Regions from separate parts of the Bradyrhizobium sp. UFLA01-814 genome, predicted to be linked through region 1. Evidence: predicted binding sites of a transcription regulator. Region 1 holds the regulator's gene; the other holds the start of a gene.
What was found. The regulator LexA, encoded in region 1, represses DNA repair genes until DNA is damaged. The targets are predictions, from matches to a motif close to TGTTCNNNNTGTGTTCNG.

Region 1 (5,061 bases):
ATCCTGACAGACTTCCAAGACACAGGGACCCATTACCACGAATGGGAATTGTTGCGCGACGCTGGGGCCACAGCCTCCTCTCAACAACCCAACCCTGTGGTTATGGGTCCCGGCCTTCGCCGGGACGACGGTGGTGTGCGCGGGAACAGTCTCGCGATGAATGCAACGCCACGTACACCCGTCACTGAAATCGAGGACATTGCCGCCTGCCCGCAATTCTCGTACACGGTTTCATGCAATGACCTCGCAACTCTCTCCCGACTCCGTCGACGTGCTGCTATTCGATCTCGGCCGCGTCGTGCTCGACATCGACTTTGACAAGGTGATGGCGCACTGGGCGCAGCACGCCGGCTGTGCGCCCGCCGAGCTCGCCACCCGCTTTGTCGTCGACGACAGTTTCAAGCATCACGAGATCGGCCGGATCGACGACGCGGCGTTCTTCGAAAGCCTGCGCCGGACGCTCGGCATCGACATCACGGACGCCCAGTTCCTCGAAGGCTGGAATGCGATCTTCACCGGCGAGATGCCGGGCATCGCCCCGCTGCTCGCGGCGGCCGCCGAGCGGATGCCGCTCTACGCCTTCTCCAACACCAATCCGGCCCATGTCGCGCATTTCTCGGTCACCCATTCCGAGCTGCTCAGCCATTTCCGCAACGTGATCCTGTCCTCGAGCATCGGCTTCCGCAAACCCGACGCCGAGGCCTACGATCATGTGGTAAAAGCCATCGGCGTGCCGGCGTCGCGGATCCTGTTTTTCGACGACCTGGCCGCCAATATCGAAGGTGCGCGGGCGCGCGGCCTTCATGCTATCCACGTGACATCGACGGATGACGTGGCAAGGGCTTTGACCGCACTTGGTATTTGAACATTAGGAATTGAGGAGCTCTGAGCGTGGCCCTGATGCCGGTTGCCGATGCCCTGTCCGCCGTCCTCGCCGGCGCCGAACCGCTGCCGGAGGAGATGGTCGCGCTCGATGCCGCCTACCACCGCACCCTGGCGCACGACCTCGCCGCGCTGCGTACCCAGCCGCCGCAGCCGATGTCGGCGATGGACGGCTATGCGGTGCGCGCCGCCGATGCGGCTGACCTAAAGGCCCGGCTCAAGGTGATCGGCGAAGTGGCCGCCGGCCGGCCGTTCGAGCGGACGGTCGGCGCCGGCGAGGCGGTGCGGATCTTCACCGGCGGCGTGATCCCCAATGGCGCCGACGCGGTGATCATCCAGGAAGACACCGCCGTCGACGGCGGCGACCACATCACGATCACGGAGGCCGCCAGCGTCGGACGGCACATCCGCCCGGCCGGGGTCGACTTCCGTGCGGGCGAGGTGCTGCTCAGCGGCGGCAGCCGCCTGTCCGACCGCGCGCTGTCGCTGGCGGCCGCCATGAACTATCCGGAACTTGCGGTGCGCCGCCGCCCGAAGGTCGCGGTGCTGGCGACCGGCGACGAGCTGGTAATGCCGGGCTCGCAGCCCGGCCCCGGCCAGATCGTCTATTCCAACGGCTACGCGCTGCGGGCGCTGGCGCGCGCCGAGGGCGCCGAGACCATCGACCTCGGCGTTGCCGCCGACACGGTGGAGGCGACCACGGCCGGCATCCGCCGGGCGCGCGAGGCCGGCGCCGATGTCCTCATCACGACAGGCGGCGCCTCGGTCGGCGACCACGATCTCGTCAAGCGGTCGCTGGAAGCCGAGGGCGTCGACATGACGTTCTGGCGGATTGCGATGCGGCCCGGCAAGCCGATGATGCACGGCCGGCTCGGCGCGATGCGGGTGATCGGCCTGCCCGGCAATCCGGTGTCGTCCTATGTCTGCGCCTTCCTGTTCTTGGTGCCGTTGATTCGGGCGCTCAGCGGCCGGAAAGTGATTCATCATCGCCGCACGAGCGCCCTGCTCGGCCGCGACCTCGCCGCCAACGACCAGCGCGAGGACTATCTGCGTGCACGGCTCGAAGCGCGCGAGGACGGCACGCTGATCGCAACGCCGGTGACGCAGCAGGACTCGTCGCTGCTCGGGAATCTCGCTGCGGCACGGGCACTTCTCGTGCGTCCGCCGTTCGCGGCTGCGGCCGTCAAAGGCAGCGAATGCGAGATCCTGACACTGCCCGAATAAGGTTTTTCGCGCCCCGCCGATTGTGCGTTGCCTGATCCGTTCACCGGAAATTAAGTGGTTGCGGAACACATATCGAACATATAGTGTCCGTTCATGATTTGTTTCGAGTACTGGTGTCTACAATCGGGAAGCCGGGTGGAAGCAGGTGCATTGAGCACATGCTCCTGAGGTCAGGCCCCGCCTGCAGGCCCCACCAGAAGAGTCTCGGAATCGAACGACGCTATCAACCGGGGGAATACTCGAGATGCTCACGCGCAAACAGTACGAACTTCTGCGTTTCATCAATGAACGTCTGAAAGAGGCCGGCGTACCGCCCTCCTTCGACGAGATGAAGGATGCGCTCGACCTGCGCTCGAAGTCCGGTATCCACCGCCTGATCACTGCGCTGGAGGAGCGCGGCTTCATCCGCCGCCTGCCGAACCGCGCCCGCGCCATCGAGGTCATCAAGCTGCCCGAACTCTCGGCCGGCGGGGGCAACGGCCGCCGCGGCTTCACGCCCAGCGTCATCGAAGGCACCCTCGGCCGGCGCGCCAGCACGCCGCCGATCGCCGAGGACGACGGCAACCGTCCGGTCGCGGTCCCCGTGATGGGCCGGATCGCCGCCGGTACGCCGATCGAGGCGCTGCAGACCCGCAGCCACACCATCAGCGTGCCGCCCGACATGCTCGGCGCCGGCGAGCACTATGCGCTCGAAGTGCGCGGCGACTCGATGGTCGATGCCGGCATCCTCGACGGCGACATGGCGCTGATCCAGCGCAACGACGTCGCCAATACCGGCGACATCGTGGTGGCGCTGATCGACGAGGAGGAAGCCACCCTGAAGCGCTTCCGCCGCCGCGGCGCATCGATCGCGCTCGAGCCGGCCAACACCGCCTATGAAGTGCGCATCCTGCCGCCGAACCGGGTCCGCATCCAAGGCAAGCTGATCGGGCTTTATCGCAAATACTGAATTGCAAATACTTGCGGCGGCCGGGAACGAGCAACACGTCGGATCGTTCCTTGCATGATAGTGTAGCGTACGGCCTGCCCGATGCGCTCCGATACCTCTCGCGCAGCGTCGCGTGTTTGTGATCGGAGGCGGTCTCGGACCAGTCGTACAATCGCCCAGAAACGAGCAGAAGCTCGTTCGCTATCGTCCACTCTGGTAGAGGCCCTAATGCCTCAAGGAGAGGCACGGGTCGCTACCTCGAAATGAGGAGCCATCCGATGTGTGACTATAGTCTGCACGCCGTGGCATCGCGCCCCGCCATTGTCGGAGAGACGCTGATCACGACGACGTTCCGCGGCACGTCGACCCGCGGCTTTGCTTCGGAGAACGATCCCACTGTCGCGGTCTGCATGCTGCCGGGCACCGAGCTCGCTTTCGCCGAGAACGTTCGCTACGACAGCCGCTGGATCTGGACCAAGACGCTGAACTATCGCGTCGGCGTATTCAACGAAGTCGAGCCCGACGTGCCCGATCGGCATCATGACGCGGTCGAATTCCCCGACGGCAGCCATGTCCTGGTGACCCAGCTGGTCGAGGGACAGCGCGTCAGCGTGCTACAATTGCCGGCGCTGCATCCGCCGGTCGAGCACAAGCCGAAGGTCGTCGAGCGGCGGCCCTCCGCATTCGCAACGCTGTTTTTGGGTTGAGCGCATCGTCGCCGCGGAATGAGCTGTTCGGCGGCGGATGACCTAAGCAATTTCGGGCGACCCCGGACTTCCGCTTCCGGGGCGCAGGAGGAGGTTTGCGTCGGCCGGCGCCTTGGCGCATCATCGGGCACGGAGGACGTGTGCGGTGGTCGATAAGGTCACATGGCAAAAGGCTGGACGCGTCACGGAACCGGGCCGCTACATGTTCCGGTTCGGTTGGCTGACGGTGACGGCCGACGACCTGAAAGTCTGGGAGCAATTTCCCGAGGCTTCCTTTACCCTCGTCAAGAAGCCCGACGCCGGCCCCGATTCCGACGAATACCATCTCGGCCTGTTCGAGCTGCCGAGCGGCCCCTCACCGGACCACCGCTAATCATCGCCCTGCAGATCGGTCTCGGCCGGCGTCGCGTCCACGGCGGGCCGCGGCGCGGCGGCCGGCGCGCGCAGCGTCGTCTCGCTCTCGCCGTCGCCCGGAACCGCCGGCGACCACGGCCGGTCGATCCCGCCGGGCTTCACCGCATCGACGGCGTAACCGTCCCTGATCCGCCGTAGCACCAGCGCGCCGTGGCGGCGCAGCCGCTCGGCATCGATCACCGAGGCCGCGCAGCCCTGCGGCGCCGGCCGCGCGGTCACGATCAGGCCTGCGCGCTCGCAGTCGTCCGCCAGCGCCTCCGGCCGGGTCGCGAGCGCGACGAAGGCGCCGCCAGGTCCCTGGGCCACGCAGCCGCCGGCATCGCAGGAGACGCCCTCGCCGAGCGACGCATCGGTGGCGGTCCGCGCGTCGGCGTCCGCCGCCAACCACTCCTTGACCAGGAACGCATCCTTGGCGCTGTGCATCAAATGCAGCCGCCCGTCACCGCCGCGCACCGCGACGTTGCGGCCGTCACCGGAGACCAGCACGTCCGGCTGCGGCACCCTGAGCGCCCAGACCGACGCCATCACCAGCAGCACCGCACCCGACCAGCGCAGCGGCGTGCGCAGCAGCCCGAGCAGGATGATGCCGGCACTCGCTGCGATCAGCGGCCCGATCCCGAACGCCGCCATGCGGCCGACCGCGCCCGGGAGTGCGGCGACCCATTGCGTCACCAGGATCATCCAGTCGATGCCGAGTCCCATGATCGCCCAGAACACGCCGTCGAAGCCGAACGGCATGGCGAGGAGCCCCAGCAGGCCGGCCGGCATCACGACCGCCGACACAATAGGCATCGCCGCGAGGTTCGCGAGCAGCCCGTAGGGCGTCACGCGATGGAAATGGAACGCGGCGTAGGGCGTCGTCGCAAGCCCTGCCACCAGCGAGGCCAGCATCAGCATCGAGAGCTC
Region 2 (5,061 bases), on a different contig from region 1:
AGCTGGAACAGGAAGTCGGCCGACCGATCGGCATCCTGATGGACCTCCAGGGTCCGAAGATCCGCGTCGGCACCTTGCGCGATGGAAAGATCGCCGCAGTGGCCGGAGAGACCATTCGGTTCGTTTTGTCCGGATCGGAAGGCGACCGAACCGGAATTCCCCTCCCGCATCGGGAGATCTTTGCCGCCGTTGCCCCTGGCCATGACCTTCTGATCGACGACGGCAGGGTCCGCGTTCGCGTTACCGGGCTCGGTGACGATTTCATCGAAGCCAAGGTGATCGTCGGCGGCACGATCTCGAATCACAAGGGCGTCAATCTGCCGGGGACGGTCCTCGATCTTTCACCGCTGACCGCGAAGGATCGCCTCGATCTGGAGTTCGGCCTGAAACTTGGCGTGGATTGGGTTGCGCTGTCGTTCGTGCAGAAGCCCTCGGACATCATCGAGGCGAGAGGCCTCATCGGGGACCGCGCCGGTCTGATGGCCAAGATCGAGAAGCCGGCAGCGCTCGAACGGATCGACGATATCATCCAGTTGTGCGACGCCATCATGGTTGCGCGGGGAGATCTCGGCGTCGAAATCCCGCATGAGGACGTGCCGGGGCGCCAGAAGGAGCTGGTGCGGGCCTGCCGTCTCGCGGTGAAGCCCGTGATCGTCGCCACGCAAATGCTCGACTCCATGGTCGCCGCCCCTACGCCGACGCGTGCGGAAGTCTCCGACGTTGCGACCGCCATCTATGACGGCGCAGACGCAGTGATGCTGTCGGCCGAGTCCGCGACAGGCCGATATCCGCGCGAGGCGGTCGAGATGATGGACCGCATCATCCGCAGCACCGAGCAACACAAGATGTACCGCTCGATCGTCGAGGCGACCCAGCCCGGCGAAGAGCAGACGCCACCGCATGCCGTGGCGACGGCAGCGGCCGATCTCGCCTCCGTCGTTCACGCCGCGGCCATCGTGGCCTACACCTCGAGCGGCACCACGGCCGCACGCGTCGCGCGCAAGCGGCCGAGCCGCCCGATCCTCGCCATCACCCCAAGCCGCGAAGTGTCGCGTCGCCTGTGCCTGCTTTGGGGCGCTCACAGCGTGCTTTCCGGCGACGTTCAGAGCCATGAGGAGATGGTCGAGCGCGCAACTGCATTCGCGCATGCAGAGCAGTTTGCATCGAGCCGCGATCTGCTGGTCGTTGTTGCCGGCATTCCCTTTGGACAAGCGGGAACGACCAACAATCTACGGGTCGTATCGCTGCCCTGAGAGAACCGTCGGCCCGAGCGATTGCATCATCAGCGCTCCGCGCGGCATGGTGCGAGCGATGGTCGCACGCCTCCCGATCGCCTAGGTCAGCATCGAGATGATCGACTGAAGCTGATCGGATGCTGAGGTCACGAGCCCGTCGAACGATGTCTGGCCGTGAGCTGCGGCTCGCAGGATGCATTCCGCAACAGCGGCCTTGAGACCGAACACGGATTGATCCGCCGGCACGCTTGTCATGACCGCATCCAACGCATCGCGCATCGTCTGGATCAGTTCGGCGCTGTGCTTCATGGCTGTCCCTCCGCAGGCTCAAAATAAGCCGGCGGTGCGGGGTCGCCACTCACAAGCGCGCGATTCCAAATTGCCTTTTCTTAATGCAGTGACAGGTACGTGAACCAGCGAGCGCTAGAGCTCTCTCTCGGCAAGCTTGCGAAACGCATCGGGCACCGAATGAACCACCTCCAGCGCGGCTGAACCATATCCGATCGCCTCCCAGCCAAAGCGCTCGCGGATCTTGTCGATCGCACGGTCCGCCGCCCAGCGGGCCATCCCTGTCGGGCTTCCAGGGCGAAGCGCTTCATCCGCCAGTCCGAGTGGAAGCTCCAGCGCAAGATCCCAATGCTCCTCGAGATGCGACACCGAGATCGCCAACAGCGAGATGACCTTCTCGCCGGGATGGTCGGCAAGGGCAGCGCGCACCAGATTCTCGGCGAGCCGGGCCAGGACGATGGTCGTGCACACCGGCGCATCGAGCGTCATCGAGCGCGTCACCGACTTCAGGTCGGCGAAGCGGACGCGCACCGTCACGGTTCGTCCAGGCCGTGACTTCGCCCGAAGCCGCGTGGCGACGCGGTCGGCGAGATGGAGCAACGTTGGCCGGATGACTTGCTCGATCGCAGGCTTTCGGCCGAGTGCCGATTGTGCTCCTGCCGATCGCGCGCGCCGGTGTGGCTTGAGCTGTCGCGGATCGCGATTCCAGGCCAGCGCGGCGAGTTTCTCGCCCGCTGCCGGACCGAGCAAGTGCATCAGCGACCGTTCCGACAGTTTGGCGAGCTGACCGATCGTCGCAACGCCGATCGCGTCCAACCGGGTCCTGGTGACCGGCCCTACCCCCCACATCAACTCAACCGGCAGTTCGTGAAGAAAGCTTAGCTCGGCGGTGGGATCAACGACGACAAGTCCGTCGGGCTTTGCGACCTGCGAGGCGATCTTCGCCAGATGCTTGGTGCGGGCGACGCCGACCGAGATCGGAAGGCCGAGCTCGGTGCGCACGCGCCACCGGATCGACGCGGCTATCTCGGCAGGCGTTCCGAACAGGTGCGTGCAGCCGGCAACATCCGCAAACGCCTCGTCGATCGAAATTCGCTCGACCAGCGGCGTGAAATCGCCGATCACCTCGATGGCCGCGTCACCCAGCCGCTGGTAGTCGCTGAAATGGCCGCCGACGAAAACAAGTTGCGGGCACAGTTGGCGGGCTTCCCGCCCCGACATGCCGCCATGCACCCCGAAGGCCTTGGCCTCATAGGACGCCGCAAGCACAACCCCGCCCCCGACTGCGATCGGCTTGCCGCGCAGCGACGGCTCGAGCAGTTGCTCGACCGATGCGTAGAATGCGTCGAGGTCCGCATGAAGGATGGTGGCTGCGGCTGCCATCTCGACCCGTTCATCCCTGACCTGACCGAAGCCGCCCGTCTCCGGACGTGGAAATTGACAATAGAACAAAATAGGAACATTCTGGAATCGAGTCAATCCAGCACGTCGCCGCGGCCGCTGGCGCCGCAAACGACGCTAGGCGTCAACGCGAGTTGCCACCGCGCGCGCTTGCCGCGCGAGGGGGTCTGCCGGCACTTCCTTCAGCCGCCTTCGCCACATCGCCCCCGGTCTCGGCCCGCGGGAGATCGAAGTGGGAGTTGCTGCGAGGCATTGACGCGACGCACGTCAGCGGATCGTTCGAGATGCATGACGGCGGCTTCTGCGATGGACGACCGCACGCAGCTTGCGCGTATTGCCGCACCAGCTCACCCATCAGCTGGCTGACTTTGCCGCGCAGGGCTTTTTCGGCTAGATATTTTGCAATGACCGACCAATCTCATCAGGTGGACTTCCAAGCTGCGGCCCACCTTTACAAATGGCCTTCGCTCAACAACTCGAGGCGAGAGGATCGCGCGCCCTATATGGTCGTCAACGGAACGCTCGACCAATGCATTCGAGATTTCATGGGCAAGCCCGAGAAGACGCGACATCTTTACGAGATCCGGACCAAGTCGCAGCCTCCCCTCGTCCCCGACGTGCTGTCACCCGAGCATGTGATCGAGCTCTCCAGGCTTCGCGAGTTTCTCTGAGGCGCGCAGCGAACGTGATCCCGACGCGTCGCGTTTGCGGGCCGACTTATCCATCTGTCGTAGGTCTGGTGCCGGATTGTTTGCCCCTTGGGGAGCCGGTACACTTGCTCGACTCCCTGACTGACCGACGTCCATGCCGGCATGATTGATCCGCTTCGACCCCGCTGAGGCTTGCACGTCGCCTGACGGGAGAGGAACGACCGCACGGCCGGTTGATGGGGCATCGCGAGGCGCCGCATGAGGTTCAATCTGGCGATCCTGAGTGTGCTGGCCGCAAGGCCCGGGGAGCGGATCGCGATCGACGAGGTCAGCCGCGAGGTCAAGCGCATGATCGCGGCCGGCGATGAAGCCGCGCAGTCGAAGCGGCCGTCCGAGCTTGGCGACGCCGACGTCTTCCAATCGGGATGGGCATCGATCAACGATGCGGGCCTGCAGATCACCGATTCGGGACTCTCGCTGTGGCGCTCGCTTGAAACCGCCCGCATCGAGCAAAGACTCGATCCACAGGAAACGGAACAATTGGACGCTGTTGCAGCCGACACGCGCCATCCAGGTGCGGACACCGCGATCGACCGTCCCGACAACGTTGATCTCGAGCTCCCCGGCATGACGCGCGAGGACCGCGACGACCGCCAGCCATCCGGCGAGGGCCGTTCGACCACTGCTCCCGACATCCCCTCGGGGGACTCTCCGATCATCCCTGCGCCTGCATTCGGCTCGTTTCAAGCGACGAACCGAACGGCTTCGCGGCTATCCGGTCTGGTCAGCTTGCTCGGCACGACCATGCCCAAATTCGCCGCCGCGCGGCGACGGCGATCCGCGGAGGATGTCCCGGATCGTCGTGCCGATCGTCGAGGCGGATTGACGGGGCTGGCGGTGGCGTGCCTCAGCCTGATCTCGGTCGTCGCTTGCGTTGCCGCCGCGATCGCGCTTGGTCAGCTCTCTTCGCTGAAGTCGGACATTGCCGCGTTGCGGCGGGAAATCGCGCCGCTGAGGGAACGCCTCGCCAGACTCGAACAGGTCGAAGTCGCAAAACGCGATGCCGCCCAGCAGGAAGATGCGCAAAACAAGGCCGAGGCGGAAAAGAAGCTGACTGACAGCGCAGGCGAGCAGGCCGCGCTCAGCCTCTCGCGTGAAGAGATTCAGTTGATAAGGGAGTACATCAAGGCAGCGCCTTCGGCCGGCGCAGCTGTCGCGCCGATCAATGTCGGCGATCCCATCACCGGCGGAATGATTCCGCTGCCTTCATCGCTCACGGAAAAGCTGCCGCGCCTTGTCGGCGCGAGATTTGCGACCCGCAACGGTGCCATCATCATCAGCACACGAAACAGCCGCCGCGTCGATGCCGTGCTGATGCCGAACTAGATCGTGGCGAGGTCAAGTCGCAGGAGCGAGCTGCCAAAATATCGAAAACAACCCCATGCAAAGGAGCCGGCGGACCCGGCAACTCGACGCGTCGGGAAAAA

Region 2: a site for LexA is predicted at 2,968-2,985, ahead of dinB (DNA polymerase IV). Genes of this name have one in related genera too.

Annotation. Positions count from the first base shown of each region.
Region 1 is NZ_JAQOSR010000089.1:31,075-36,135, reverse strand. Features, by position in the region: gene PMN64_RS25125 (HAD family hydrolase) at 239-865, shown strand; gene glp (gephyrin-like molybdotransferase Glp) at 892-2,106, shown strand; gene lexA (transcriptional repressor LexA) at 2,351-3,055, shown strand; gene PMN64_RS25110 (hypothetical protein) at 3,313-3,741, shown strand; gene PMN64_RS25105 (hypothetical protein) at 3,887-4,114, shown strand; gene PMN64_RS25100 (ComEC/Rec2 family competence protein) at 4,111-5,061, opposite strand, start outside.
Region 2 is NZ_JAQOSR010000026.1:22,466-27,526, reverse strand. Features, by position in the region: gene pyk (pyruvate kinase) at 1-1,253, shown strand, start outside; gene PMN64_RS10815 (hypothetical protein) at 1,335-1,544, opposite strand; gene dinB (DNA polymerase IV) at 1,659-2,906, opposite strand; gene PMN64_RS10805 (hypothetical protein) at 3,164-3,595, shown strand; gene PMN64_RS10800 (hypothetical protein) at 3,923-4,960, shown strand.